Regions from separate parts of the Pseudomonas sp. AG1028 genome, predicted to be linked through region 1. Evidence: riboswitches for the same ligand, from Rfam matches in the RefSeq annotation. Region 1 holds a riboswitch; each other region holds the start of a gene.

Region 1 (9,544 bases):
GCTGATGAGGAAGAGGAAAAGCCCAAGTCCCATTCGTTCTGGCTGCTGGCCGCCACGGCGCTCGCTACCAGCATCGATGCGCTGGCGGTGGGCATCGGCCTGGCCTTCGTCGACGTGAACATCTGGGTGGCGTCACTGGCTATCGGCCTGGCGACCATGACCATGGCCACCATCGGTGTGATGCTCGGCCGTCTGATTGGCACCGCCATCGGTCAAAAGGCTGAGATCCTCGGCGGCCTGGTGCTGATTGGCGTGGGCGCAGCGATTCTCTACGAGCACACCATGTGATGCTCGCGCCCGCTGCGCTGCAGCGCGTTCGTCAGGCTTTTGCGGACGTTGGAGTAGGGCGGTTGCGAGTACTCAGCGAAACGGCATCGTGAAAAACGATACATATAGATGAATTCAGCCATGTTTCTGAATATTTCGACAGCCGCTGCGCTTGTATAATTGCCGGTTAATCGCCCGCCGGGCTCTTCTAAAACGACTTCTTGGATTATTCGATGGCAAACGATAGATCGCCACCTTCGGCTGTCGCGCGACTTTGGCTCGCGGCGCTCGGCCTGGTCATTCTGGCAACCGGCCTGTTTTTCAGCGTTTACGGGTACCGCCTGGTCGCGCTTGGCGGCAGTGCCTACTTCCTGATCGCCGGTGTGGTGATGCTGGTCGCTGGCTTACAGATCGTGCGTGCTCGGGCTTCTGGCGGTGTGCTGTTCGCAGCGGTGTTCGTCGGCTCCCTGGCCTGGTCCCTGTGGGACGCCGGCCTGGATTTCTGGCCGCTGATCTCGCGGTTGATGGTGCTGACCGGCTTCATGATCTGCGTGGCGTTGTCCTATCCGCTGCTGCAGCGCGGTAGCGGCCGTACCGCCAGGCCGGCGCCGGCCTTCGTGGCGGCCGGTGTGTTGTTACTGGGTTTCGGCGCCGCGGTATGGGGCATGTTCCAGCCCCATCCGGTGGTGGCCGCCAGTGGCAATGCGCCGGTGGCGACGCCGGCGAGCGAGGCGCAGCAAAACTGGGAGCACTACGGCAACACGCCAGGCGGCTCGCGTTTCGTCGCGCTGGACCAGATCACCCCCGATAACGTCAAGAATCTGCAGGTCGCCTGGACCTATCGCACCGGTGACGTCCCGGAAAGCCCGACCGGCAATGGCGCCGAAGACCAGCAAACGCCGCTACAGGTCGGTGACCGCGTATTCCTGTGCACCCCGCACAACAACGTCATCGCCCTGGAAGCGGCTACCGGCAAGGAAATCTGGAACCGGCAGATCAATGCCCAGCAGAAGAAGTGGATGCGCTGCCGCGGCCTCGCGTACTTCGATGCCACGCGGCCGATCGCCCAGCCCACGCAGCCGAATTCGACGCCCATCAAGGTGGCCAGCGTAGCGGCCGGCGCCGCTTGCCAGCAGCGCATTCTGATGAACAGCATCGAGTCCGAGCTGATCGCCCTGGACGCCAACACCGGCGAGTTCTGCTCCGACTTCGGCGTACAGGGTCGTGTCGACCTCAAGGCGGGATTGGGCAAGGGTGCCGATGCGGGCCAGTATTCACTGACCTCGGCGCCGACCCTGGCCGGCACGACCGTGGTGGTTGGCGGCCGTGTAGCCGACAACGTCAGCACGGATATGCCGGGCGGCGTGATGCGCGGCTTCGACGTGATCACCGGTGAGATGCGCTGGGCATTCGACCCGGGCAAGCCGGAAGATCGCGAAGCGCCAGCGGTGGGCGACACCTATACCCGTTCCACGCCGAATGTCTGGGCGCCGATGTCCTACGATCCGGACTCCAACACGGTGTTCATGCCGGTCGGCAGCGCCGCCATCGACCTGTGGAGCCTCAAGCACACCGCGCTGGACCGCAAGTACGGTGCCTCTATGCTGGCGCTGGACGCCACCACCGGTGATGAGAAGTGGGTCTATCAGGTCGTGCACAACGACCTCTGGGACTTCGACGTGCCGATGCAGCCGAGCTTCATCGACTTCACCCAGCCCGACGGCAGCAAGGTTCCGGCGCTGGTGTTCGGCACCAAGGCCGGCCAGCTGTTCGTGCTCGACCGCCTGACCGGCAAGCCGCTGACCGAAGTGCAGGAGCGTGCGGTGCAACCGGGGCAGATCGAGGGTGAGCGTTATTCGCCGACCCAGCCGGTTTCCGTCGGTATGCCGCAGATCGGTGCGGACACTCTGACCGAGTCCGACATGTGGGGCGCCACGCCGTTCGACCAGCTGATGTGCCGCATCAAGTTCAAGTCGATGCGCTATGACGGCCTGTTCACGCCGCCGGGTACCGACCCGTCGCTGAATCTGCCAGGCTCGCTGGGCGGCATGAACTGGGGCGGCCTGTCGGTCGATCCGACGCGCAACTACCTGTTCGTCAACGACATGCGTGTCGGTCTCGAAGTGCAGCTGATTCCTCAGCCAGCCAAAGGCAGCGTGCCGAAGAATGACGGCGGCGAAGCGGCCAACATCGCCAACGCCGCGGTACCGCTGGAAGGCACGCCGTACGCGATCAATGCCAAGCTGCGTTTCACCTCGCCGTTGGATATCCCGTGCCAGAAGCCGCCGTTCGGCACCCTGACCGCCGTTGACCTGAACACCCGGCAGATCGCCTGGCAAGTACCGGTCGGCACCGTGCAGGATACCGGCCCGCTGGGTATCAAGATGCACCTGCCGATTCCAGTCGGTATGCCGACCATCGGCGGCACGCTGTCCACCCAGAGCGGCCTGCTGTTCATCGCCGCCACTCAGGACTACTACCTGCGCGCCTACGACAGCGCCACCGGCCAGGAAGTCTGGAAAGGTCGTCTGCCGGTCGGCAGCCAGGGCACGCCGATCAGCTACAAGGATCCGGCCACCGGTAAGCAGTACATCGTGATCTCTGCGGGCGGCGGCCGTAACTCGCCGGACCGCGGCGACTACGTGATCGCCTACGCACTGCCGGACTGAGTCCGTAAGCCCCTGCAGCGAAGTCGCTACAGGGGCCTTTTTCTATGGGGCGGCGATCGTCGTGCCGGTCTATTGCATTCATCGGCGCCTTTTTGCTCTGAACCTGCCTGTATTGATTCCCCGTCTAGCTGTTGGTTATCAGCCATGACCGAATCAGCTTGCTAAAATGTTATGTTGTAACAATAATGGCCGCGCTTTCGCGCAGGTCGTTGCGTTGCCCTGGCTGAACGAGCCGGCGCCGCAAAACACTGCAGGCGGACTACTTATTGGTTAAGATGCCGCCGCCGGTTTCCGCGAGGAATTAATAGGGAATCCGTCGCCACCTCGGGTGGCCAAACGGAACTGCCCCCGCAACTGTAGGTACAGAGCAGCGCTGCAATCGTGTCACTGGAGTCATTTCCGGGAAGGCCGCATCGCTGTGCAGACGTACCAGTCAGGAGACCTGCCGGCATGGGGCTGACCTCGCTTTCGGGCGGGCAGGCGCCAGTCATCGAACCACCGGCGGGGTGTCCGGGAGGGGCATCCGTGATCACTTCCCGCAAGGGACAGGTGCGGCCATGGCCGCGCAGCGTGATGTGTTCTCCAGCCTACGCACTGCCGTCATGCGTATTTGTCGATTAGGAGATCACCCGCATGTTCGTGTCACGCCTTGCCGTCATTGGCGCCGCCCTGGCGCTGTCTTCCATGGCCCATGCCGCCGGCCCGACCCAGTACCCGCTCACCCTGGAAAACTGCGGCCAGCAACTGACGTTCGCGAAAAGCCCCGGCAACGCCGTGACCATCGGCCAGGCGGGCACCGAAATCCTTTACGCCCTGGGCCTGGGAGAACGCCTGGCCGGCACCTCGCTATGGTTCAGCCACGTGCTGCCCGAATTCGAAGCGCAGAATGCCAAGGTGCCGCGCCTGGCCGACAACGATCCGAGCTTCGAGTCGGTGATCAACAAGCGCCCAGGCCTGGTTGCGGTGCAGTTCGAGTGGATGGTGGGCGAGCAGGGCGTGGTGGGTACGCGCAAGCAGTTTCACGACCTGAACATTCCCACCTACATCATGCCGACCGACTGCGAAGGCAAGGACAACCTGGTTGGCGCCGACGGTACCCGCCTGCAGCCGTTCCAGATCGACAGCCTGTACAAGAGCATCAATCAGCTGGCGCAGATCTTCGACGTGCAGGACAAGGGCGACGCCCTGGTCGCCGACCTGCGCAAGCGCCTGGCCGCGGCAGTGGCTGGTGCCGAGCAGCGCCAGGCCAGGGATATTTCCGCGCTGTTCTGGTTCTCCAGCCCGGACATGGATCTGGATCCGTACGTGGCCGGTCAGAAAGGCGTAGCCGACTACATGATGAAGTCCCTGGGTCTGCGCAACGTGGTCGAGTCCAACGAGGAATGGCCGAGCGTCGGCTGGGAAACCCTGGCCAAGGCCAACCCCACGGTGCTGGTGCTGGCGCGCATGGACCGTCGCCGTTTTCCCGCCGACGACGTGGAGAAGAAGCTCGAGTTCCTGCGCAACGACCCGGTCGCCAAGCACATGGATGCGGTCAAGAACGGGCGCGTCGTGATCATCGATGCCGATGGCATGCAGGCTTCGCTGCGTATGATCACCGGCATCGAGACCCTCGCCAAGGCCGTTGACGAATTCCAATGATAGCGCGCAGTTCTCGCCTGTTCCTGCTGACCATCGCCTGCCTGCTGCTCCTGGGTGTGGCGGTGATCGCCGGCGTCGCCTTGGGCGAAACCCGCATTGCGCCCTCGGTGGTGTTTCAGGTGCTGTCCAACAAACTGTTCGCGGCGGGCTTCGTGCTCGACCCGATCGATGAAGGCATCGTCTGGAATTACCGCCTGACCCGCGCCCTGGTCGCCGCCAGCTGCGGCGCCGGGCTGGCGGTGTCCGGGGTGGTGCTGCAGGCGCTGCTGCGCAATCCGCTGGCCGATCCTTACCTGCTGGGCATTTCCGCCGGTGCCTCGACCGGCGCGGTGTCCGTCGCCTTGCTCGGCTTGGGCGCCGGCATGCTGTCGCTGTCCATGGGCGCCTTTCTCGGCGCGGTCGCCGCCTTCGCCCTGGTCGCGCTGCTGGCCCGTGCAGCCGGTGGCGGGGCGATCAGCGGCAGTGCGCAGATCATTCTGGCCGGTATCGCCGGTTCCCAGCTGTTCAACGCGCTGACCTCGTTTCTGATCACCAAGTCGGCCAGCGCCGAGCAGGCGCGCGGCATCATGTTCTGGCTGCTCGGCAACCTGAGCGGGGTCGACTGGCAGGATGTGCTGTTGGCCGTGCCGATGGCTCTGGCCGGGGTGCTGCTGGTCGCCTGGCACACGCGGGCGCTGGATGCCTTCACCTTTGGCGCCGAGTCGGCGGCATCGCTCGGCGTGCCGGTGCGCCGCGTGCAGGCCACGCTTATCGCCAGCACTGCATTGGTCACGGCAGTGATGGTGTCGATCGTCGGCTCCATCGGCTTCGTCGGTCTGGTGATTCCCCATGCCGCGCGGCTGCTGGTCGGCGCGCGGCATGGCCGGCTGGTGCCGGTCTCGGCGCTGATCGGTGCGGTGTTCCTGATTGCCGCCGACGTGCTGTCGCGCATCGCAATCAAGGGCCAGGTGCTGCCCATCGGCGTGGTCACCGCGCTGGTCGGCGCGCCGGCGTTCGCGGTGATTCTGGTGCGCGGGAGGCGGGTACGATGAGCACCGTGTTGCAGTGCAGCGACCTTGGCTGGTCGGTGAAGGGCAGGGCAATCGTGGCTGGCGTCGACCTGGAAATACGTCAGGGTGAAACCCTGGGGCTGATCGGCCCCAACGGCTCGGGCAAGTCGACCCTGCTCAAGCTGCTTTCCGGCATTCGTACGCCAGGCAGTGGCCAGGTGCACCTCAATGGCAAGCCGCTGGCAAGCCTGAGTCGCCGCGACGTGGCCCGGCAACTGGCCTTCGTCGAACAGCAGGCCGATACCAGCGACGCGGTGACGGTGCGCGATGCCGTCGAGCTGGGACGCACGCCCTGGTTATCGGCGCTGCAGCCGTGGTCCGCCAGTGACGAGCGCATCGTCATGCAGGCTCTGGCCGACGTGGACATGGCCCACATGCACGAGCATGCCTGGAGCACCCTGTCCGGCGGCGAGCGCCAGCGTGTGCATATCGCCCGAGCGCTGGCCCAGCAGCCGCAGATCCTGCTGCTCGACGAGCCGACCAACCATCTGGACATTCAGCACCAACTGTCGATTCTCAACCTGGTGCGGGCGCTGCCGGTCACCACGCTGATCGCCCTGCATGACCTCAACCAGGCTCTGGAATGCGACCGCCTAGGCGTCATGGAACGTGGCCGACTGGTGGCACTGGGCGAACCAGACGAGGTGCTGACCACCGAACGCCTGCGTGACACTTTTGGCGTGCGTGCCCGCTACCTGACCGACCCGGACGACGGCGCTCGCATCCTGCGCTTCTATCCGGCCTGACACGGACGACTGCCATGCCCATTCGCTACGCCGCCGCTTTGCTGGCCACCCTGCTCTGCACTACGGCTCTGGCCGAGGTGCACGAAGTGAAGATGCTCAACCGTGGCGCCGGCGGTGCCATGGTCTACGAGCCGGATTATCTGGCCATCGCGCCGGGCGACACAGTGAAGTTCATTGCCACTCAGCCAAGCCACAATGCCGCCAGCGTGCTTGGTTTTCTGCCCGATGGCGCCGAGCCGTTCAAGGGCAGGATCAACGAAGAAATCGAGGTGAAGTTCGACGTGCCGGGCTTCTATGGCATCCAGTGCATTCCGCACCTGGCGATGGGCATGGTGATGCTGATTCAGGTCGGCGAGTTGCCGGTTGGCGATGTGCAGATTCCTACATCCTTGCCTGCGCGTGCCAGGCAGCATTTCGAGCAGATTGTCGAGCGGGCGAGTTCGGCGTACTAATTATTTCGAGAGTGTCGTGTCCTGATGCGCCGTGTTCTGACCACCCTGAGCTCACTATCTCCTGCTGCTCGCGTACTGATCCTCAACGGGCTGACGTTCAATTTTGGCTTCTACATGCTGATGCCCTATCTGGCCGGGCACCTGAGCGAGAACCTCGGGCTGGCCGGCTGGGCCGTGGGCCTGGTGCTGGGCATTCGGGTGTTCAGCCAGCAGGGGTTGTTTCTGCTCGGTGGCCTGCTGGGTGACCGGATTGGCTACCGGCGCGCCATTCTGATCGGCTGCGGTGTGCGTTGCGTTGGTTTCGCGGTATTCGGCTTCTCCGAAAGCCTCACGGTGTTGCTGCTGGCCGCCTGCCTGAGCGGTTTCGCCGGGGCGTTGTTCACGCCCTGTGCGCAGGCTTACCTGGCGGACGAGTGCCAGGATGCCCAGCTGCGCAAGCAGGCGTTCGCCCTGCACAACATGGCCAGTACCGCCGGCATGCTGCTGGGGCCGCTGGCAGGCCTGTTGTTCATCAGCGTCGATTTTTCGGTGACCGGCAGCATAGCGGCAGCGCTTTTTGCGGTGATGACCCTGGTGCAATGGCGCTTCCTACCGCTCAAGGATCTGGTATCGGGCGAAGAGCCGGTGACCATGCTGCGCCAGTGTCTGGACATGCTCCAGCAGTGGCCCTTTCTGCGCTTCGCCTTGCTGGCGGCCGCCTATCCCTTGCTGTTTCACCCGTTGTACCTGGCTGTGCCGGCCTACAGCCACGCCTATGGCGGCGGCCAGGAGTGGATCACCCAGGTGTTCGTGATCACCGCACTGGTCGGCGTGTTGCTGCAAATGCCAGTCAGCACCCTGCGCCAGCGTTGGCTGAGCGAAGGGCAGGGGATGGGCGCTGGTCTGGCGCTGATGGCAGCCAGCTACGGCCTGTTGGCCGAGCCGCTGGTCAGCCTGCTAGGCGCGCAGTTAGCGGTGCAGGTGATGGCCGTGGTGTTCAGCCTTGGCAGCCTGCTGGTGTTGCCGCTGCTGTCGGCCCATGTGCCCCATTACGCCAAGCGTGGCCAACTGGCTGCCTATTACGGCTTCTTCGCTGGGGTAGGCGGTCTGGTCGCGCTGGTCAGCAACGTACTGATCGGCCGCTTTCTGCCGGCCGACCAGGCGCCGCCGCAACTCTTGTGGTGGATGTTGCTGGGTATCGGCCTGGCCGCCGCATTCAGTCTCTTTTTGCATATGCGTTCAATCAAGGAGTAATCGTGAACAGATCATCTCTGGGGCTTCTGGCATTGACGGCATGCTGCGTGTCTCCACCAGCGTTCGCCGCCGACGAGCAAGTCAAGAGCAACGGTTTCATCGGCGACGCCACCTGGAGCATGGTCAACCGTACCGTGTACGAGAATCGCGATTATCGAAATGGTGGGCGCAGCAACGGTGCACGTAACGCTTACAAGCCGCGCGATGCGCGTAACGGTTACGCCGAGGAGTGGGGCTATGGAATGCAGGGCGAGGTGAAGTCCGGGTTTACCCAGGGCGTCGTCGGTTTCGGACTCGATGGTCACCTATATGTTGCGCAGAAGCTCGATGGTGGCGGTGGGCGTGCCGGAAAGATGCGCCATATGCCGGTGGACAATGAGGGTTACGACCAGAATGAGGTTGCTCGCGGCGGTGCTGCAGTCAAGGCGCGGTTGTCATCGACCTGGTTGCGCTACGGCGAGCAGCGGGTCAAGACGCCGATCTTTTCTTCGTCCGACAGCCGCCTGTTGCCGGAAACCCATACCGGCTGGTTCCTCGATAGCCGCGAGATCGATGATCTGGTGCTGACCGGTGGGCACTTCACCGGCTCGGCGGATCGCAATTCGCGCAGCAATAACAATCCTTTGATCATCAACTACGCAAATCCCAGCAAGCCATTGGGTAATTCGTTCAGTTTCGTGGGCGGCACCTACACAGGCGTGCCGGCGTTATCACTGAGCCTCTATGGCGGCGAATTGGAAGACAGTTGGCGTACGGGCTATCTGGGCGTCAACTACGTCCATGCGCTGGGTGACAAGCGAGCGCTGAGCGCCGATCTCAATCTATACCGCAGCAACGACATCGGCCAGGCACTGGCGGGGCGCGTCTCCAACACCACTGGCAGCTTGTTGCTCAGCTATAGCGAGGGTTTTCATAAGATCGCGCTGGGCTATCAGAAAGTCGATGGCGACAGCCCCTTCGATTACGTAACGCGCGGCGCCATCTGGTTGGGCAACGCTGTCCAGTTATCCGACTTCAACGCACCCAATGAACAATCCTGGCAACTGGCTTATACCTATGACATGGCCGGTATGGGCATTCCCGGGCTCAGCGCTGGAGCCGCCTATGTACGTGGCAGCGGCATCGATGGCAGCGATGTGGACCCGAACGGCAGCTACGCCTGGTTGGGTTACGGCGACGGCGGCAAGCACTGGGAGCGCGACCTCAACCTGCGCTACGTGGTGCAGTCCGGCACCTTCAAGGGCCTCAATGTGCAGCTTCGGCAGAGCGTGCACCGTGGCAATACTGCCCAGGCCGAGGGGGATACGGATCAACTACGCCTGGCGGTCGAATACCCACTGACTGGCCGATTCTGAACGAGCCGCCAGGCTTTTCGCCTGCTATGCGAAGGAATAACTCCATGCCACGCCTGTTCGCCGCCGTACTATTATGCTGCCTGACCCTATCGGCACAGGCTGCCTTTACGCTGCCAGGTGACGCCATGCGCT
Region 2 (9,544 bases), on a different contig from region 1:
AGCCACCGATACTTACGGCGCCGTATCGAATCAGGGTGGGCAGCCAGCCAGCGCAACCAACGGTGCGCTGACCGATTATGCCCAGGGCCTGCTCGATGCATTGCGTACGGCCGATGCCTGGGTCAGTGATGGCAAGGGATTATTGCAGGACCTGCTCAAGGGCGGCTTCTCGCTGGACGATCGCTTCGATGCCGGCCGGCTCGAGAAGGCCGAGCAGGTCAATGGTCGTCTGCTTGATGGCCTGCAGGGCTTGTTGAGTTCGACGCTGACACCGCAATCGGGCGAGGGTATCGAGAAAGCCTGATCAGGCATGGCAAAGTGCTAAACTGCGACTCTAGTTACCTTCGCAGGTTGCCTCAATCATGCTTCCCGAATGCCGGCTGCTCGGCACTCTCGGCTGTCACCTGTGTGATTACGCAGAGGCGGTCTTGATGCCGTTCGTGGAAAACGGCCTGTTGGTCGAATTGCTGGATATCGCCGACGAGCCTGGGTTAATGGAGCGCTATGCGCTGATCATCCCTGTTCTGCGCCGCATGGATACGGGCGCCGAGCTCCATTGGCCGTTCGAGGCGTCGCAGGTCGCCGCGTTTCTGCAGTGACAACTGCCATCTAGAGCAACGAGCCCGGCGCTTTACAGTCAGGCCACTTTTTAAAGTTTTTGCATGGGGAATCACGGGTATGAACATGGTGCTCGGCGACGCGCTGTCGCTGCTGCTGTTTCGTCTGCACAATGGCCGCCTGTTGGGCATCAACCTGCTCAAGGTCAACGAGATCATTCCCTGTCCAGCATTGACTAAGATGCCCAGCCGTCATCCCCATGTACGCGGCGTCGCTACACTGCGTGGCTCGGCGCTTACGGTTATCGACCTGGCTCGTGCGATTGGCGAGCGCGGTGGCAGCGATGATGGTGATGGTTGCCTGATCGTCACCGAGTTGAGCCGCTCGCGGCAGGGCCTGCACGTGCACAGCGTCGAACGCATCGTGCAGTGTTCGACGCGCGATGTGCGTCCGCCCCCCTCGGGGGCCGGTTCTCGCGCCTTTATTACTGGGGTGACGCAGATTGACGGCTCAATCGTGCAGATTCTCGACATTGAGAAGGTGCTACATGAAATCGCCCCGGCGCCGCTGGAAGAGGTTAGTGAGGAATTGCTCACCCCTGCCGAGCGACAGCTTTTGCAGGGGCGCCGCGTGCTGGTCGTCGATGACTCTCAGGTGGCCATTCAGCAGACCCTGATGACCCTGCGCAAGCTGGATCTCGATTGCGAGGCCGTACGCAGCGCGGCCAGTGCCCTCGACGTGCTCAGGAGCGCCCGCGAGGAGGGGCGACCCGTCGAGGTACTGGTCTCGGATATCGAAATGCCGGAAATGGATGGCTATGCCCTGGTTCAGCAAATCCGTAAGGACAGCCAGCTGGCAGATACCTACGTGTTGCTGCATACCTCACTGGATAGCACCATGAACACCGAGAAGGCCCGCTCGGTAGGCGCCAACGACGTACTGACCAAATTCTCCAGTGTCGACCTCAGCCAGGCGCTGCTGCGCGCCTTTCAGCGCCTGAATGGCTGACGTTATTCGACGCGCTGCTCACCGGTGAACTGCAGGGTGATCTTGCAGCGCCGGCAGAAGTAGCGGCGCCCCTTGGACACCAGCGCGTGGCGCTGGGCGGAGAACGGAAACTCGCCTTGCGGGCACTGGCAACGGTAGATGAAGCGGCTGACCTGACGGCGCTTCACTTCATAGGTGTGGCAGCGGTGCGGCGGCAGTTCATAAACGCCGCGCATGATCAGCTGCCACTCCTCGCCGTGGGGCTGGATGCTCAGGCCGAACAATTGGTGGGCGATCAAGTGGGCCACTTCATGGGCGACGGTCTGGCGCAGGAAGTCTTCCTGATTCTCGCGATACAGCTGCGGGTTGAAGCGCAGCTTGTTTTCGGTGAGATGCGCCACGCCAGCTTTTTGCCCGCGTAGCTTGAAGCTCACCTGCGGGCGGGCGAAGCGCCGCTTGAAGAAGGTTTCCGCCTGCTGGTAGCAGGCTTCGACGCGGGTGTGGATCTGATCGGGCATGGCGGCTTCAGGGGCGGGTAACTGGCGTCGATTATGCCGCAGATCGCCGCCCGCTGCAGTGCCATGAGCCGAGCGGTAAGGCTCAGCGGTAGTAGCGCTGCAGCGTTTCCATGGCGCTGTTGATGCGCTGCAGGCGCTGCGTGCAACCGCCTCGGTCCGGGTGATGAAGGCTCACCAACTGCCGGTAGCGCTGGCGGATGACGCTCAGGTCGAGCTCGCCAGCCTGCTCGTCGAACTCCAGCGCCGCCAGCGCCTGTTGCCGATCTTCGGCGCCGTGCAGGCGCACCCAGAAGGCCCCGAGCATCTGCTCGACATCCTCGGCGCCGGTGTCGCGCAAATGGGTGAGGTCGAGGTAGTACTCGCGCAGCGGTTCAGGCTCGCTCAAGGCACTCTCCGCAGCCTGATAAGGCAGCAGGCGGATGCATAACGGGCTTATCTCCAATGACGCGCGGCCCGCGGCGTGTAGTTCGTCGCGCAGACGGTACAGCGTGTGGAAGAGCAGGAAGTGGCTGCGAAACAGCTCCAAGGTGTCACTGGGCAGGCGCTCGTCACGACCCTGCCAGCGGCTCAGGCGTAGCATCAGTTCGTACTCGGAGAGCCCCTCGGGCGCAGCCTCCAGCAAATCGAGCAGCCGGCTGCCGGGTAAGGTTTCCTGGTTCATCGGCTCTCCTTGGTCGATGAGAAGGTGCGTTGCTGGCCGGTTTCGCCGGCAGGCCGACGGTTAGCCGTTTTGTAGCTGGGGTGCGCGTCGTTTTCTGGGTAAAATGTGCGGCTTCAGTACTTATAGCGGATTCTTGCGCGCCATGGGCACCCTCTCGGTCAATCAGAACAAGCTGCAAAAACGCCTGCGTCGTCAGGCCGGCGAGGCCATCGCCGACTTCAACATGATCGAGGAGGGCGACAAGGTCATGGTCTGTCTGTCCGGTGGCAAGGACAGCTATACCATGCTCGACATCCTGCTTTACCTGCAGAAGGTCGCTCCGATCAACTTCGAGATCGTCGCCGTGAACATGGACCAGAAGCAGCCGGGCTTCCCCGAGCACGTGCTGCCGGCGTATCTGGAGTCCATCGGCGTGGCGTACCACATCGTCGAGAAGGACACGTACTCGGTGGTCAAGGAAAAGATTCCGGAAGGCAAGACCACCTGCTCGCTGTGCTCGCGCCTGCGCCGCGGCACGCTGTACACCTTTGCCGACGAGATCGGCGCGACCAAGATGGCCCTCGGTCACCACCGTGACGACATCCTCGAGACCTTCTTTCTGAACATGTTCTACGGCGGCACGCTCAAGGCCATGCCGCCCAAGCTGCGTGCCGACGATGGCCGCAACGTGGTGATTCGCCCGCTGGCCTACTGCAGCGAGGCCGATATCGAGGCCTACAGCACGCTCAAGGAGTTTCCGATCATCCCGTGCAACCTGTGCGGCTCCCAGGAAAACCTGCAGCGCCAGGTAGTCAAGGACATGCTGCAGGAGTGGGAGCGCAAGTCGCCGGGGCGTACCGAGATCATGTTCCGCGCCCTGCAGAACGTGGTGCCGTCGCAGCTGGCTGACCGCAACCTGTTTGATTTCACCAGCCTGAAGATCGACGAGCAGGCCACGCCGCGCTTTCTGAACGTGATGAACCTGTAATTTCGAGGGCTGACCCCAAGCGATGCACGATTATCGATGGCTGCATGAATACTGCGTGAACCGTTTCGGCTCGCTCGAGGCACTCGAGGCGCGCCTGCCGCAGCCCGTCTCCGACAAGAAGCTACGGGCGCTGGGTAATGATCGCTACCTGTCGATCATGAGCCTGCGCATATTCCGGGCTGGCCTCAAGCACAGCCTGGTCGATGCCAAGTGGCCGGCCTTCGAGGAAGTGTTCTTCGGCTTCGATCCGGAAAAGGTCGTGCTGATGGGCGGCGAGCGCCTGGAGCGGCTGATGCAGGATGCGCGGCTGATTCGCCACCTGGGCAAGCTCAAGAGCGTGCCGCGCAATGCGCAGTTCATCCTCGACATCGAACGTGGTGCGCTAAGCGGGCCTGCTGCTGCCGTGAAGGCCAGCACGCCGAAGCCAGGTTTCGCCTTTGGCGGGTTGATCGCCGATTGGCCGGTGACCGATATCGTCGGTCTCTGGCACTGGCTGGCCAAGCAGGGCAGCCAGTTGGGCGGGCTTTCCGCACCGCGTTTCCTGCGCATGGTCGGCAAGGATACTTTCATCCCCAGCGATGACATGGTCGCCGCCCTCAAGGCCCAGAAGATCATCGACAAGTCGCCCAATAGCCAGCGCGACCGGGCGGCGGTGCAGGCCGCCTTCAATCAGTGGCATGCAGAAAGCGGCAGGCCGATGTGTCAGCTGTCGGTGATGCTGGCGCACACGGTCAATCATTGATGGCGGCGCAATTGCAGCGCCTGGTGACGGCGTTCATCGACGCGCAGCGCATCCTGATCATCACCGGGGCGGGAATATCGGCCGATTCCGGCTTGCCGACCTACCGCGGCATCGGCGGCCTTTACAACGAACATACCGATGACGGTGTGCCGATCGAGGTGGCGATGTCCGGCGACATGCTGCGCCGCGATCCGGCGCTGTGCTGGAAGTACCTGGCGCAGCTTGGCAGTGCCTGCCTGGGCGCCCAGCCCAATGCCGCCCACCGGGCGATTGCCGAGCTGCAGACGCTCAAGCCGGGTTGCTGGGTGCTGACCCAGAACATCGACGGCTATCATCGCCTGGCCGGGAGCCCTGGGGATCGGCTGATCGAGATTCACGGTGAATTGGCGCCCCTGTATTGCCAGGTTTGCCGGGAAGCCGACGAGCGGTTGGGCGAGCATCTGCAGCAGCCCCTGCCGCCACGGTGCGTGGCTTGCGGCGGGGTGTTGCGGCCCCCCGTGGTGTTGTTTGGCGAGCGACTGCCGCCGCTGGCCGTGGAGCGTCTATATGGGCAATTGCGGGAGGGTTTCGACCTGGTGATCAGTGTCGGAACCAGCGCCAGCTTTCCTTATATAGCCGAGCCGTTGCGGCAGGCGCGCCGTTCGGGCAAGGTCACGGTCGAGGTTAATTTGTCGCACACGGAAGTCAGTGCACTGGTTGACTTCAGGCTGGAAGAACGGGCCTTAGATGTTTTTCCGGAACTACTGGGTCACATTGCTGATCATAAAATTTGCAAATGATCCCGTTCGCGGGCATAGTCGCGGCTGATCAATTTCCATGCCACGGTCGTGCCCATGCGCAAACGCTTCGCACCCCTCGTGCCTCTCGCACTCACAATGGTTCTCGCCGCCTGCGCTAACCATGCAACGCAATCTCAAATCGACACGCCTCAGGCCCAGGCTTCATTGCCTGCCAGACCAGTGGTAGTTGCGCCGGCCGTCGAACAAAATGACTCCGGCGAAGACGATGTCGTTGCCGATTTCTCCAATGGTGCGCCTTACGAGTTGCCGCAACTGGCGGACAGTGTTCTGGAAAAGGGCATATCCCTGATCGGCACACGTTACCGTTTCGGCGGCACGTCGGTGAAAACTGGTTTCGATTGCAGCGGTTTCATCGGCTACCTGTTCCGCGAGGAGCTGGGTATGGAGCTGCCGCGCTCGACTCGCGAGATGATCAAAATCGATGCGCCACTGGTCGACCGCAAGGCGCTCAAGCCGGGTGATCTGGTGTTCTTCAGTACCGCCGGGCGTGGCCGCGTCAGCCATGCTGGCATCTACCTGGGTGATGATCAGTTCATCCATTCCTCCAGCCGCCGTAGCGGTGGCGTGCGCATCGACAGCCTGGATGACGGCTACTGGAAGCGTACGTTCATCGAAGCCAAGCGCGTTCTGGCGCTGGCGCCGACCGAGAATCTGGCCTCCCAGCATTGATCGATCGTCGCCCGATCAGGTCGGTCGAGCAACAATTTGAATGTTTTCAAGCGAATGCAGTGCAAAGCTAAAGCTTGCACTGCAGTTGCGAACGCGGCAGAGTAGGGCGCATTCAGGCTCCAGGATCGTCCGTCCATGACTGCCACCATCCGCATCGCCTTCCTCCTGCTTGCAGCACTGCTCAGTGCCTGTTCCAGTCGAGCACCCGCACCCACCCCGCAACCCGTTGTCGTCATGCCTGCGCCTGGTGCCTACCAGGGGGGCGCGGACGATGTGCTGTTTCGCGCTCTGGGGCTTGTGGGCACTCCATACCGCTACGGCGGCAACACGCCTGATGGCGGTTTCGATTGCAGCGGCCTGATCGGCTATGTGTACCGCGATGCAGCAGGCATCAAGCTGCCACGCTCAACCCGCGAGCTGATCAGCATGCGTGCTCCGACCATCGGCCGCGATTCCCTGCGTAGTGGTGACCTGGTGTTCTTCGCTACCAACGGTGGCCGGCAGGTCAGCCATGCCGGTATCTACGTCGGTGAGGGCCGCTTCGTGCATGCGCCGTCCTCGGGCGGCACCGTACGCCTGGACAGTCTAGGCAACAGTTATTGGCAGCGTACCTATATCGAGGCCAAGCGCGTTTTTCCGGTGGAGCTCGCCAGTCATCCCTGAGGCGTCGTCGCCCAGAGCAGCGCGCTATGGCCGACTCTCCGATTGACGCTTATGCCGTCAGTCCTTACCCTTTGCGACCTGCTTCAGGTGTCCCTGGTCTCGGCCAGGGGTGAAACTGGGAAGTCGGTGCGCTGCCGCCAAACGAGCAATGCCGACGCTGCCCCCGCAACGGTAAACGAGCCCAACCATGCTTCTGGCCACTGTATCTTCGATGCGGGAAGGCGGCGTGGTTCGTCGTGTTCCCTGAACGCCGCACTCGTGAGCCCGGAGACCGGCCTGTCGCTTTTTCCTTAGGTTGCGCGGTGGGCGCGGCCGGTGCGCGGCCCCAGGGCCAGCCCCTGCCTGCTCCTGCGTGATCGTTTTTATCGTCGGGCACCGATACGTGCTCGAAGCGCGCGAGCTTGCTGGCGCCGAGGAGATCCCATGAGCGAATCGACCCCATCCCCCAGCCGCGAATCGGCCGAGCGCGACGCGCGCCACAACGCCCGCATGGCGCGCAAGAAAGCGCTGATGGACGAAAAGATCGCCCAGGCCCAGGAAGAATACGGCTTGCTGCTGGTGCACAGCGGTAACGGCAAGGGCAAGAGCAGTTCGGCTTTCGGCATGGTTGCCCGCGCGCTCGGCCATGGCCTGAAGGTGGGCGTGGTGCAGTTCATCAAGGGCGGCATGGCCACCGGCGAAGAACACTTCTTCCGGCGTTTTCCCGATGAAGTCAGCTACCACGTGATGGGCGAGGGCTACACCTGGGATACCCAGGATCGCCAGCGTGATATCGAGAAGGCACGCCTGGCCTGGGATGTTGCCAGGCAGCTGCTGAACGATCCGCAGATCGCCTTGGTGGTGCTGGACGAACTGAACATCGCCCTCAAGCACGGCTACCTGGACGTGGACGTGGTGCTGCGCGATATTGAATCGCGCCCGGAGCTGCAGCACGTCGTGGTGACCGGTCGGGGCGCACCGCCGGCCCTGCTCGAAGCGGCCGATACGGTGACCGAAATGACTCTGGTCAAACATGCCTTCAAGGCCGGTGTGAAGGCGCAGAAGGGCGTGGAATTTTGAGCACGATAGACGCGCTTTCCGCCGAGCCTGGGGCGCCACGGCAGTGCCCGGCCCTGGTGATCGCCGCGCCCGCCTCGGGTCAGGGCAAGACCACCGTCACCGCTGCCCTGGCGCGCCTGCACACCCGAGAAGGCAAGCGGGTGCGGGTGTTCAAGTGCGGGCCGGACTTTCTCGATCCGATGATTCTTTCCCGCGCCAGCGGCAACCCGGTCTATCAGCTGGACCTGTGGATGGTCGGCGAGGCCGAGAGCCGTCGTCTTTTATGGGAAGCGGCGGGCGAAGCCGATCTGATTCTGATCGAGGGCGTGATGGGACTGTTCGACGGCTCGCCGTCGGCGGCTGACCTGGCGCGCCGTTTCGGTGTGCCGGTGCTCGGGGTGATCGATGGCTCGGCCATGGCCCAGACCTTCGGCGCCCTGGCGGTCGGCCTTGCCAGCTATCAACCTGACCTGCCGTTCTCCGGCGTTCTCGGCAATCGCGTCAATCCGGGTCGCCATAACGACCTGATCCGTGACAGCCTGCCGGCTTCGATTCGCTGGTATGGCTCGCTGCCACGCAGTGCGGCCATCGAGCTGCCCAGCCGGCACCTCGGCCTGGTGCAGGCTGGCGAACTCGCTGACCTCGATACGCGCCTGGATACCGCGGCCGACGCCCTGGAGCAGACGGCGACGATCACGCTGCCGCCGCCCGTGACCTTCGCCGCGCCCTCGATCGAACCGCTGGCGCCGCTGCTCGCTGGCGTACGCATCGGGGTGGCCTTTGATGCTTCCTTCGCGTTCATCTACCAGGCCAACCTCGACCTGCTCGAGCAGATGGGCGCAACGCTGACGTTCTTCAGTCCGCTGACCGACAAGGCACTGCCTGACGTGGGCAGCCTCTACCTGCCGGGCGGTTACCCAGAGTTGCATCTGCAGGCGCTGGCCGCCAATCGGCCGATGATCGACGCGATCAAGGCGCATCAGCAGGCCGGCAAACCGCTGCTCGCCGAGTGCGGCGGCATGCTGTATCTGCTCGAGTCGCTGAGCGATGTCGCTGGTGAGCGCGCGGAACTGGCCGGTCTGCTGACTGGCACTGCGCAGATGCAGAAGCGCCTGGTCGCCCTGGCCCTGCAGAGCGTCGAACTGCCCGAGGGCGTGCTGCGCGGGCACAGTTACCATCACTCGCGCCTGGACTCTGCGCTGCAGCCGCTGGCCCGTGGGAGCTGCCCGAACGACAAGCCGGTCAGCGAGGCGGTGTTCCGACTCGAGCGCCTGACCGCGTCCTACATCCATTTCTACCTGCCTTCCAATCCGCCAGCCGCCGCGGCGTTGTTTCGTCCATGACCGCGCACGCCTTCAGCGCCGAGGAGCGCGCCGCGGTCTACCGCGCCATTGCCGAGCGCCGCGACATGCGCCATTTCAGCGGCGGCGAGGTCGCGCCCGACTTGCTCGCCCGCCTGCTCGAAGCGGCGCACCAGGCGCCCAGCGTCGGCCTGATGCAGCCGTGGCGTTTCATCCGCATCACCCGGCCGGCGCTGCGAGAAGACATCTACCAGTTGGTCGAGCACGAACGCCAGCTGACTGCGGAGGCACTGGGCGAACGTTCGGACGAGTTCATGCGGCTGAAGGTCGAGGGCGTTCGCGATTGCGCCGAAGTGCTGGTTGCGGCCTTGATGGAAGGCCGCGAGGCCCATGTGTTCGGCCGGCGCACCTTGCCGGAAATGGACATGGCCTCGCTGTCCTGCGCGATCCAGAACCTGTGGCTGGCGGCCCGTGCCGAAGGCCTGGGCATGGGCTGGGTGTCGCTGTTCGACCCCGTCGCCCTGGCCGAGCTGCTGGGCATGCCGCCGGGCAGCAAGCCGGTCGCGGTGCTCTGCCTGGGGCCGGTACAGGCCTTTTACCCGGTGCCGATGCTGGCCCAGGAAGGTTGGGCGCAGGTACG
Region 3 (9,544 bases), on a different contig from region 1:
TGGCCGCATCCGCGCGGGCATCGAAGCCGGCGATGCACGCCGTGAGCAAGCCTGGCTTGGCTATCAGGCCAGCCTGGTACAGGCGCTCAGGGAAACCCGCAGCGCCATCAGCGCCTACGTCGAAGGGCTTGATCGGCAGCGGTTGCTGGACACGGCAAGCCATTCGGCAGCCAGTGCCACCGCGCTGGCGCAACGGCAGTACGACGCCGGTACCTTATCGATGATCGAGGTGCTGGATGCCCAGCGCACCCAGTTCGATACGCACCTCGAACAGCAAAGGGCCGCCAGTGACGTTGCGCTGCGCTGGGTTGAGATCTATCGCACCCTGGGCTTGGCACCCGTGGAGAAACAGCGGGATTCGGGTGGATAAGGCGCTGGGCTGCAGCGTTTAGTGAGCCGCTCGCAGGCCCGGGATGCAGCCGATTGCATCGCATTGCTCGAACGGCTTATCGTTTGGAGACGTTCCGCATCGCTGTCGACCTATGACTTGGCAAATCACCCGGCAATCTGTTCGCTATCATCGTGGTGATAGTCTTGCTCCCGGCTATTGACGAATATCCGGATTTATCACGTTTGGCGGGGGCTTTGGGGGGGAAATGAAGGGTGTAACGACTGTAGTTGTGCTGCTGGCGCTGTTGGGGGGGTGTGTAAGCACCCCCGACCAGCCGAGTTTGGCTCCTGTAGCGGCGCAGGCACCGGCAACGGCACCTAGCGTAGTAGCGCGTCCGCAGGGCGTGCCGGCTCCACAGCTGTCCAATTTCCGGCCAACGCCGGTTGTGCCGCTGGCCCTTGCCCGTTCTGCAAGCACGGCGCCGCCAACATCGTTGCCGCCCGCTCGCGCGGCTGCTGGCGTAGATCCGGCAGTGCCTGCGGTGCGCACGGCGGCCGCTCCTACGGGGCGCCAGACTGCCGATGTCGCTCAGGCCGCGGTACCCGCGGTGGCCGCCGCACCTGCTGTGGTCGCGCCGCCTGTCAAACCGGCCGCGCCCCCACCTGCGAACGCTTTGGCTACGCTGCCGCCGCCTGCCAAAACTACTGTGGTGGCTGAGCCCCCGCGTCCTGCCAATCCAATGATCGAGATGCGCCCTGGGCGTTTGATCGTTCCGGATGATGGCGGTTTTATACGGGTAGAGCCGATCAGCGAGGCGTCAGACGCTGCATCGATGTCAATCAGTGCCAATTGAGCCTGCAAGCCCAGGCAAGCGATGCGGGCCTGGGGCTGCCGGCATTTGCGCATCTTCAGCTCAGGGGCAGGCGTGCGAGCGACAGGTGCGCTGGCAACTGCACCGCTGTGGGAGTGCCGGTGGTTGCGGGCTGAAATGAACGAGTGGCTGGACATCCTGTATCGCTATTGTGGCGAGGTGCTGAGCGGCGACTCGGCGTCTATCGCGCAATTGCGCGCCGCTGGCTTCGACTGCAGCGCAGGACAATGGAGCTTTTTCCTGCCGGCGCTGCATGTCTGGCTGGCTAACCTGACGCCTACCCAGGCCCCACTTGATTACCCGGCCTTTCTCAAGCAGTTGTACGCCAGCGACTTCAACGAGCGCCTCGCCCGCCAAGGCGCCCAGATCGTCATCGCCGACAACCGTGGCCAGGTCAGCGAGAGTCTGTATCGTCTGCAGCGCCTGTCCTGAACAGGTGGCGGTGGCCTTCGTTGTAGAGCGCCGAATCGGCGAAGTCTTCCGCCCCCAATACCTGGCCGACGAGAATCAGCGCGGTACGCCGGAAACCCTTGGCGCTGACCTTGGCCTCGATATCCGCCAGGGTACCGACCGCCCAGTCCTGGTCCGGCCAACTGGCGCGATGCACCACCGCGATCGGGCAACTGGCGCCGTAATGCGGCAGCAGCTCGGCGACGATCTCTGGCAGGTGCTGCACGCCCAGGTGGATGGCCATGGTCGCGCCGTGGCGGGCGAGATCATGCAGCTGCTCACCCGTCGGCATCGGCGACTTGCTGGCGTAGCGGGTGAGGATCACCGTTTGCGACACCGCCGGCAGCGTCAGTTCGCTCTCCAGCAGCGCGGCGCAGGCGGCTGTGGCGGTCACGCCGGGAATGATCTCGAAGGGGATGCCCAGCGCACGCAGGTGACGAATCTGCTCGCCGATGGCGCCATACAGCGACGGGTCGCCGGAGTGCACCCGCGCTACGTCTTCTCCGCGCTCATGAGCGGCGCGCAGCAGGGCGACGATCTCATCCAGATGCAGCTCGGCGGTGTTCACCACCTGACGGGCGCGGTGGCCGGCTAGCACCGCTTCGGGCACCAGCGAGCCGGCGTAGAGGATTACCGGGCAGCTGTGGATCAGGCGCTGGCCCTTGACGGTGATCAGCTCGGGGTCGCCGGGGCCGGCGCCGATAAAGTAGACGGTCATTGGATTCCTGGGTGTAGGGTGGAAGATGCTTTTCTCTTCCACCGTGGTGTTCGGCTTATGCGGTCGCCAGGTGGGGGATCGCCTTCCCTTGGATCGAGAAAGCGTGGGCTACGCGCCCCGATCCACCCTACGGATCGCTGCGAGCAACGGCCATTGTCGCGTTGGGGCTCTTGCGCTTGGTTATCCACAGGCGAGCCGGTCGATTGCTCGAGCGTTCGGCCAGCGCCAGGGCGCTGGCTTCGGCAACGCCCGGGCTGCCGGTGACACGCTGGGCGATGGCCGAGGTCTGGCTCAAGCGCCCATGGTAACCCGCCAGCACTTCGGCGGGCAGGAAGTGGATCGGCAGGTTCAGGTGCGCTGCCAGTTGCTGCAAGCCTGGCTCATCGACCTTGTGCTCGCTGCTGGCCAGGGCTGTCAGCTCGGCAGTGCTCGAGCCATGTTCAGCCAGGGTGTCGTCGAGCAAGCTCAGCAGCTCTTCGAGCGAGCACTCGCGCCGGCAACCCAGGCCGGCGACGAGAACAGGCCGCTCACTCACTGTTGCTGGCGCCCACGGCCGTGGAACCAGGCGGCAGCCAGGCCCAGCGCCGCCCAGAACGCAGCGTTGGTCAGCAGTGAGGCGAGGATGAACTCATGTTCCAGCGCCTCGGGCGCCAGGCTTTCATGCACCTCGGGCTGCGGCGCGCCGAGCAGGTGGGGCAAGGCGAGAATCGCCACACCGAGAATGCGCAGCATCCAATTGCCGCCGAATGCCAGCAGCGCCAGGCCCGCCGCGGTCGACGCGGCCGCGCCGGTCCACCAGTACTGGCGCAGCACTAGTTCCGCTGCGGCAGTGCCCGGCAGCTCCGGCGGCAAGCCGCTGGCGGGCGCCAGGACGAAGGTGGCGAATCCGGCCAGGCCCCAGAGCAGGCCCTGCCAGGTTTTTTCCGGGGCGCGCAGGGTGAACAGGCCAGCGAGCATCAACGCGAAGCCGACGGCGACCACCAGATTGCTCAGGCCTGTGGATAACAACCGCTGCCAGCCGTCTTCGGGCGCCCAGGCTTCGCCGTCGTGGCTGTGGCCGCTCGCGCCATGGTCGTGGGCAGCGGTGGCGTCATGGCTGTGTTCGATGGCGGCAGGCTCCGCGACTTCGAAGCCTTCCGCCTGCAGGATCAGTGGGGTGACCCACAGGCTCTGCAGCACCGTCAGCACGATGGCGGCGAGCAGGCCGGCGAAGCCGGCGGTCTGGGCGATACGCTTGATCATCAGCAAGCCCTCAGTGGCACGGAAACGCGGCGCTGTGCCGGGTGTCGTGGGCGGCGTTGTGCAGGGCTTCGACGTGGGAGAAGCCGGCGAAGAAAATCAGCACTGCGCCCAGCACGCAGCTGCCAAAAGCAAGCAGGATGCGCTGTGACAGGGGCAATGTGGAAACGCTGGAGGTGGAAATGACGCTGCTGGACATGATCGTAGACCTCAGGGGTAGACGGCACAGCAGGACACGGCGAGACAGCCCGCACAGGCAGGCAGCGATCGGCGCGTGCCCGCCCACCGCGGGTTGCCAAACAGACGATCCAGGCCGGTCTCCGGGCTTGCGATGATCACCTTGCGGCGATGGGGATCGGCCTTCCCATGCATACGCACAGTGGCCAAAACGATCCTGGCATTCGCTTACCGTTGCGGGGGCAGCGCCGGACTCGAACCGGCTTCCCGTTTCACCTCACGCACGGCGGCGTGAGACACCTGAAACAACCAGCCAAGAACACCACGAAGCAATCAGGGCGTCAATATGCTGCAGGTCGCGCCGCGATTGACCGTGTCGCGGGGGCTGCGTAGCCTTGCATTCTTCGAGGTGCTGCTTGTCATCAAGCAGCTAAGAGGGAACACGGATCGCCGTGGCTGCCCCCGCAACTGTAAGCAGCGAGTGCGTCGCCAATCGCCACTGGGCAACCGGGAAGGCCGGCCGCGCGCCATGACCTGCCAGCCAGGAGACCTGCCTCGATAACGCTTTCGACAACCGGGCGGGGTGATCCGGTGATGCTCGGCATGGGTTCGCCCGTGCCTGCCATCCTATCGCCCGCTCGCCGTTTCTGCAGACTGCCAGGGGCTTCCATGAAAACGCTCGCCAAACTTCCCGTCACCATCGTCACCGGCTTTCTCGGTGCCGGTAAGACCACCTTGCTGCGCCACATGCTGGAAAACGCCGAGGGCCGGCGCATCGCGGTGATCGTCAACGAATTCGGCGAGCTGGGTATCGATGGCGAAATCCTCAAGCAGTGCTCCATCGGCTGCACCGAGGAAGAAGCCAATGGCCGGGTGTTCGAGCTGGCCAACGGCTGCCTGTGCTGCACCGTGCAGGAAGAGTTCTTCCCGGTGATGCGCGAGTTGGTGGAGCGTCGCGGCGACCTCGACCATATCCTCATCGAAACCAGCGGCCTGGCCCTGCCCAAGCCACTGGTGCAGGCCTTCAACTGGCCGGAAATCCGCAACGCCTGCACCGTCGATGCGGTGATCACCGTGGTAGACAGCCCGGCGGTGGCTGCCGGCACCTTCGCCGCCTTCCCCGATCAGGTCGATGCCCAGCGCAAGCTCGACCCCAACCTCGACCACGAGTCGCCGCTGCATGAGCTGTTCGCCGACCAACTGGCCAGCGCCGACCTGGTGATTCTCAACAAGGCCGACCTGCTCGATGCCGGCGCGCTGGCTGCCGTGCGCGCCGAAGTGGCCGAGGAACTGCCGTCGGCGGTCAAGGTGGTCGAGGCTCATGGCGGCTCGCTGCCGCTCAATGTGCTGCTGGGCCTGAACAGCGAGACCGAGTTGCACATCGAGGGCCGCCGCACCCACCACGACGATGAAGACGACGATCACGATCATGATGAATTCGACTCGTTCCACGTGGAACTACCGGAAGCGGAAGAGGCGCGCCTGCTCGCTGCGCTGAAGGATGTGGTCGGCAAACACGGCATTCTGCGCGTGAAAGGCTTCGTCGCGGTGCCGAACAAACCCATGCGCCTGCTGCTGCAAGGCGTTGGCCAGCGCTTCGACAAGCACTTCGACCGCGCCTGGAAAACAGACGAAGCCCGAGTGACCCGCCTCATCGTGATCGGCCAGGAGTTGGATCACACCGCCATCGCCGCCGAGCTGAAAGCGGCGCTGGCGTAACCGGCGCCCATCATGCACCTGCTGCGTACTCAGCCCGGCCAATCGCTGCCGGCCGACAGCATCGCCGACCTCGGCCAGACACCCGCCGAACTGGTGGTGCTGTGCACCGGCGATTCGCACCTGTCGCTGTTGGCCGAAGTCGCCCGCCATCTGCCCGAGGATTACCCCAGCCTGCGCCTGGCCAGCCCGGCGCAGCTGAGCAACAACGCCTCGGTGGATTTCTACGTCGAGCAGGTGCTCAGGCACGCCAAGGTGATCATGATTTCCGTGCACGGCGGCGTCAGCTACTGGCGCTACGGCATCGAGCGGCTGTTGGAGTTGGCGGGGCAGGGCAAGACGCTGATTCTTGTTCCGGGTTGTGACAACCCCGACCCCGAGCTCACGGCGCTGGGCAACGTGACCACCGAAGATGCCGAGCGGCTCTGGCAGTACCTGCGCCAGGGCGGTGTGGATAACGCCCGGCAGTTCTTCAACTGCATTGCCGACCGTTACCTGGGCCGTGACTATGGCTGGCAGACGCCGCAACCGCTGCCGCGGGTCGGCCTCTATCACCCGCGTATCGGCAATGCCTCGCTGCAGGACTGGCGCGGCGACTGGAAAGCGGATGCACCGGTTGCCGCCTTGCTGTTCTATCGCACCCATGTGCAGGCGGCCAACACGGCCTTCGTCGACACCTTCTGCCAGCGGCTGCAGGCCCAGGGCCTCAACCCTTTACCCATCGCCGTGGCCAGCCTCAAGGAGGCGGCCTGCCTGGCGCAGGTGGAGGATTGGCTCGATGAAGCGGGCGCCAGTGTGATTCTCAACACCACCGGTTTCGCCCAGTCCAACCCGGAGTCGCCCCAGGCGCGTCCGTTCCGCCGCGACGTGCCGGTGCTGCAGGCGCTTTGCGCCCTGGACAGCGAAGAACAGTGGCAAGGCAACGCCCAGGGCCTCGGCCCTCGCGACTTGGCCATGCATATCGCGCTGCCGGAGCTGGATGGCCGGCTGATCACCCGGCCCATCAGCTTCAAGGGCCTGGCCTTTCGCAGCGAGCGCAGCCAGAGCGACGTGGTCTGTTACCGCGCGCACCTGCCCGGGATGGATTTCGTCGCTGAACTGGCGCGTCGTCAGGCCGACCTGCAGCGCCTGCCGGCTGTGGATAAGCGCGTTGCTCTGGTACTCGCCAACTACCCGACCCGCGATGGCCGCATCGGCAACGGGGTCGGCCTGGATACGCCAGCCGCGGCGCTGAATATCCTGTGCGCCCTGCAAGCCCAGGGCTATCCGGTCGAGGGCCTGCCGGACAGCGGCACCGCGCTGATCCACCAACTGCTCGGCGGCGTGACCAACGACCTCGACAATCTCGACCTGCGGCCCTGCGCCCAGAGCCTGGCACTGGACGACTACCAGCGCTGCTTCGCGGCACTGCCCGAGGTCAATCGCCAGGCGGTGCTGGAGCGCTGGGGCTCGCCGGAAAGCGACCCGATGTTCCGCGAGGGTCGGCTGATGATCGCCGGCCTGCGCTTCGGCCTGACCTTCGTCGGCATCCAGCCGGCACGGGGTTATCAGGTCGATGCCGCGGCGGTCTACCACGACCCGGACCTGGTGCCGCCCCACGGTTACCTGGCCTTCTATTTCTGGATGCGCCACGTATACGGGGCCAATGCGGTGATCCACGTCGGCAAGCACGGCAACCTGGAGTGGCTGCCGGGCAAGAGCGTCGGGCTTTCCGAAAGCTGCTGGCCGACGGCGATTCTCGGCGCGCTGCCGAACATCTACCCGTTCATCGTCAACGACCCCGGCGAAGGTGCCCAGGCCAAGCGCCGCACCCAGGCGGTGATCATCGACCACCTGATGCCGCCGCTGACCCGCGCCGAAAGCTACGGCCCGCTGCGCGATCTGGAGCGCCTGGCCGACGAATATTACGACGCCAGCCAGCTCGACCTGCGCCGCGCCAGCGAGCTGCGTGGCGAGATCCTGCAGAAGGTGCGCGAGGCCAGCCTGGATCGCGAACTGGGCCTGCAGCTGAACGATGACCCCGCCAGCTGGCTGCCGCAGCTCGATGCCTACCTGTGCGACCTCAAGGAATCACAGATCCGCGATGGCCTTCACGTGTTCGGCGAGTCGCCGGCCGGGCAGTTGCGCCGCGACACGCTGCTGGCGCTGCTGCGCATTCCGCGTGGCGACGGGCAGGGCGGCAATGCCAGCCTGCTACGCGCCCTGGCTCATGACCTAGCACTCGATTTCGATCCGCTCGATTGCGATATGGCGGCGCCCTGGGCCGGCCCACGGCCGGAAGTGCTGGTGAGCCTGGGCGACGAGCCCTGGCGCACGGTGGGCGATACCCGCGAGCGCCTTGAGCTGCTCGGGTTGCGGTTGATCGAAGGGGCCGGGTCGGTCGGCCCGCTCAGCGAACTCGTGCTGCACGGTCTGCACGGCCATATCGCTCCGCTGCTGGACGCCTGTGGTGACGCCGAGATGCATGGCCTGCTCAGCGCGCTCGAAGGCCGTTTCGTGCCGTCCGGCCCCAGTGGCGCGCCAAGCCGGGGGCGGCTCGACGTGTTGCCGACCGGGCGCAACTTCTACTCCGTGGACGTGCGCAACCTGCCCACGCCCACCGCCTGGCGCCTCGGTGTGCAGGCCGCTGATCGCCTGCTCGAACGCCACCTGCAGGACGAAGGCGACCACCTGCGCCAGCTCGGCCTGTCGGTGTGGGGCACCGCGACCATGCGCACCGGCGGCGACGATATCGCCCAGGCCATGGCGCTGATGGGCGTGCGCCCGGTGTGGCAGGCCGGTAGCCAGCGGGTCGAGCGTTTCGAGGTGCTGCCGCTGGAGCAGCTCGGTCGCCCGCGGGTGGACGTGACCCTGCGGGTGTCCGGCTTCTTCCGCGATGCCTTCGCCAATCTGATCCGTCTGTTCGATGACGCCGTGCAGGCGGTTGCCGACCTCGACGAAGCACCGGACATGAACCCGTTGTCCACCCGGGTCTGGGAAGAAGCCCTGGCACTGCAGGACGGCGGGCTGGACGAACACCAGGCACGGCGCCAGGCTGGCTGGCGGATTTTCGGCTCCAAGCCGGGTGCCTATGGGGCCGGCGTGCAGAACGCCATCGAAGAGCGCCTGTGGGAAAGCCGTGCGGATCTTGCCGAGGTGTACCTGAACTGGGGCGGATATGCCTACGGCAAGGGCGTCGAGGGCGCACCGGCCCGCGAGCAGTTCGCCGAGCGCCTGGAGCGCATGCAGGCGGTGCTGCAAAACCAGGACAACCGCGAGCACGACATCCTCGATTCCAATGATTACTACCAGTTCCAGGGCGGCATGCTGGCGGCGGTGGAAACCTTGCGCGGTGGCAAGGCGGCCAGCTACTTCGGCGACAACAGCCAGCCCGACACGCCACGGATCCGCACCCTCAAGCAGGAACTGGCCCGCGTGGTACGCGCCCGTGCGGCCAACCCGAAGTGGATCGAGGGCATGAAACGCCATGGCTACAAGGGCGCCTTTGAACTGGCCGCGACCATCGACTACCTGTTCGCCTTCGACGCCACCAGCGAGCTGGTCGACGACCACCAGTACGCCCTGCTCACCGACGCCTACCTGATGGACAGAGACACCCGCGACTTCATCCAGCAGCACAACCCCGGCGCCCTGCAGGACATCATCGAACGCCTGCTCGAAGCCCAGCAGCGCGGCCTTTGGCAGGAGCCAGGCGAGTACCGCGAGGCCCTGGAAAACCTGCTGCTCGATAGCGAAGAAAGCTGACAACGCTCGTAGCCTGGCGTTGAGCGCAGCGATACCCAGGGCGATCTTCTGGGTGTCGCTGCGCTCAACCGATTTGGTTTGCAGTCTGTAGGATGGGTGAAAACCCATCAATTGCCGATGGGTTGCACCCATCCTACTGCCTGCAGTTAGCCCATTAGTTTGCCGGGTTGCCCTCAGCCTGACCCAGGTTTACCCTGGCCGCTCATTCCCCGCCGGAGTTTCGTCCAATGCGCCAGTAATGCCGTCGTGTACGCACGACCTGTGATCGTCCGCCGTGGCCCTGTGCCGCGCGTTTTCA

The links. A riboswitch is a leader RNA that binds a small molecule or an ion and turns the genes downstream of it on or off. The one in region 1 is predicted to bind cobalamin.
Region 2: it holds a riboswitch for cobalamin, as region 1 does, so the genes downstream of both, cobO (cob(I)yrinic acid a,c-diamide adenosyltransferase) here and FB481_RS08275 (ABC transporter substrate-binding protein) in region 1, are expected to answer to the same signal.
Region 3: it holds a riboswitch for cobalamin, as region 1 does, so the genes downstream of both, cobW (cobalamin biosynthesis protein CobW) here and FB481_RS08275 (ABC transporter substrate-binding protein) in region 1, are expected to answer to the same signal.

Annotation. Positions count from the first base shown of each region.
Region 1 is NZ_VIVP01000004.1:220,668-230,211, reverse strand. Features, by position in the region: gene mntP (manganese efflux pump MntP) at 1-288, shown strand, start outside; gene FB481_RS08280 (membrane-bound PQQ-dependent dehydrogenase, glucose/quinate/shikimate family) at 501-2,936, shown strand; cobalamin riboswitch at 3,205-3,401, shown strand; gene FB481_RS08275 (ABC transporter substrate-binding protein) at 3,570-4,577, shown strand; gene FB481_RS08270 (iron ABC transporter permease) at 4,574-5,608, shown strand; gene FB481_RS08265 (ABC transporter ATP-binding protein) at 5,605-6,372, shown strand; gene FB481_RS08260 (pseudoazurin) at 6,387-6,824, shown strand; gene FB481_RS08255 (MFS transporter) at 6,849-8,057, shown strand; gene FB481_RS08250 (OprD family porin) at 8,060-9,412, shown strand; gene FB481_RS08245 (hypothetical protein) at 9,457-9,544, shown strand, end outside.
Region 2 is NZ_VIVP01000014.1:108,642-118,185, reverse strand. Features, by position in the region: gene FB481_RS21750 (DUF5610 domain-containing protein) at 1-304, shown strand, start outside; gene FB481_RS21745 (glutaredoxin family protein) at 363-599, shown strand; gene FB481_RS21740 (chemotaxis protein CheV) at 679-1,566, shown strand; gene FB481_RS21735 (SprT family zinc-dependent metalloprotease) at 1,569-2,063, opposite strand; gene FB481_RS21730 (DNA-J related domain-containing protein) at 2,146-2,724, opposite strand; gene ttcA (tRNA 2-thiocytidine(32) synthetase TtcA) at 2,867-3,691, shown strand; gene FB481_RS21720 (DNA-3-methyladenine glycosylase I) at 3,714-4,433, shown strand; gene FB481_RS21715 (NAD-dependent deacylase) at 4,433-5,212, shown strand; gene FB481_RS21710 (C40 family peptidase) at 5,267-5,902, shown strand; gene FB481_RS21705 (C40 family peptidase) at 6,038-6,565, shown strand; cobalamin riboswitch at 6,634-6,860, shown strand; gene cobO (cob(I)yrinic acid a,c-diamide adenosyltransferase) at 6,989-7,624, shown strand; gene FB481_RS21695 (cobyrinate a,c-diamide synthase) at 7,630-8,946, shown strand; gene bluB (5,6-dimethylbenzimidazole synthase) at 8,943-9,544, shown strand, end outside.
Region 3 is NZ_VIVP01000005.1:218,449-227,992, forward strand. Features, by position in the region: gene FB481_RS09905 (TolC family protein) at 1-370, shown strand, start outside; gene FB481_RS09910 (hypothetical protein) at 1,320-1,634, shown strand; gene cobM (precorrin-4 C(11)-methyltransferase) at 1,597-2,370, opposite strand; gene FB481_RS09920 (cobalamin biosynthesis protein) at 2,498-2,905, opposite strand; gene FB481_RS09925 (CbtA family protein) at 2,902-3,612, opposite strand; gene FB481_RS09930 (CbtB domain-containing protein) at 3,623-3,808, opposite strand; cobalamin riboswitch at 3,903-4,105, opposite strand; cobalamin riboswitch at 4,177-4,359, shown strand; gene cobW (cobalamin biosynthesis protein CobW) at 4,456-5,505, shown strand; gene cobN (cobaltochelatase subunit CobN) at 5,518-9,246, shown strand.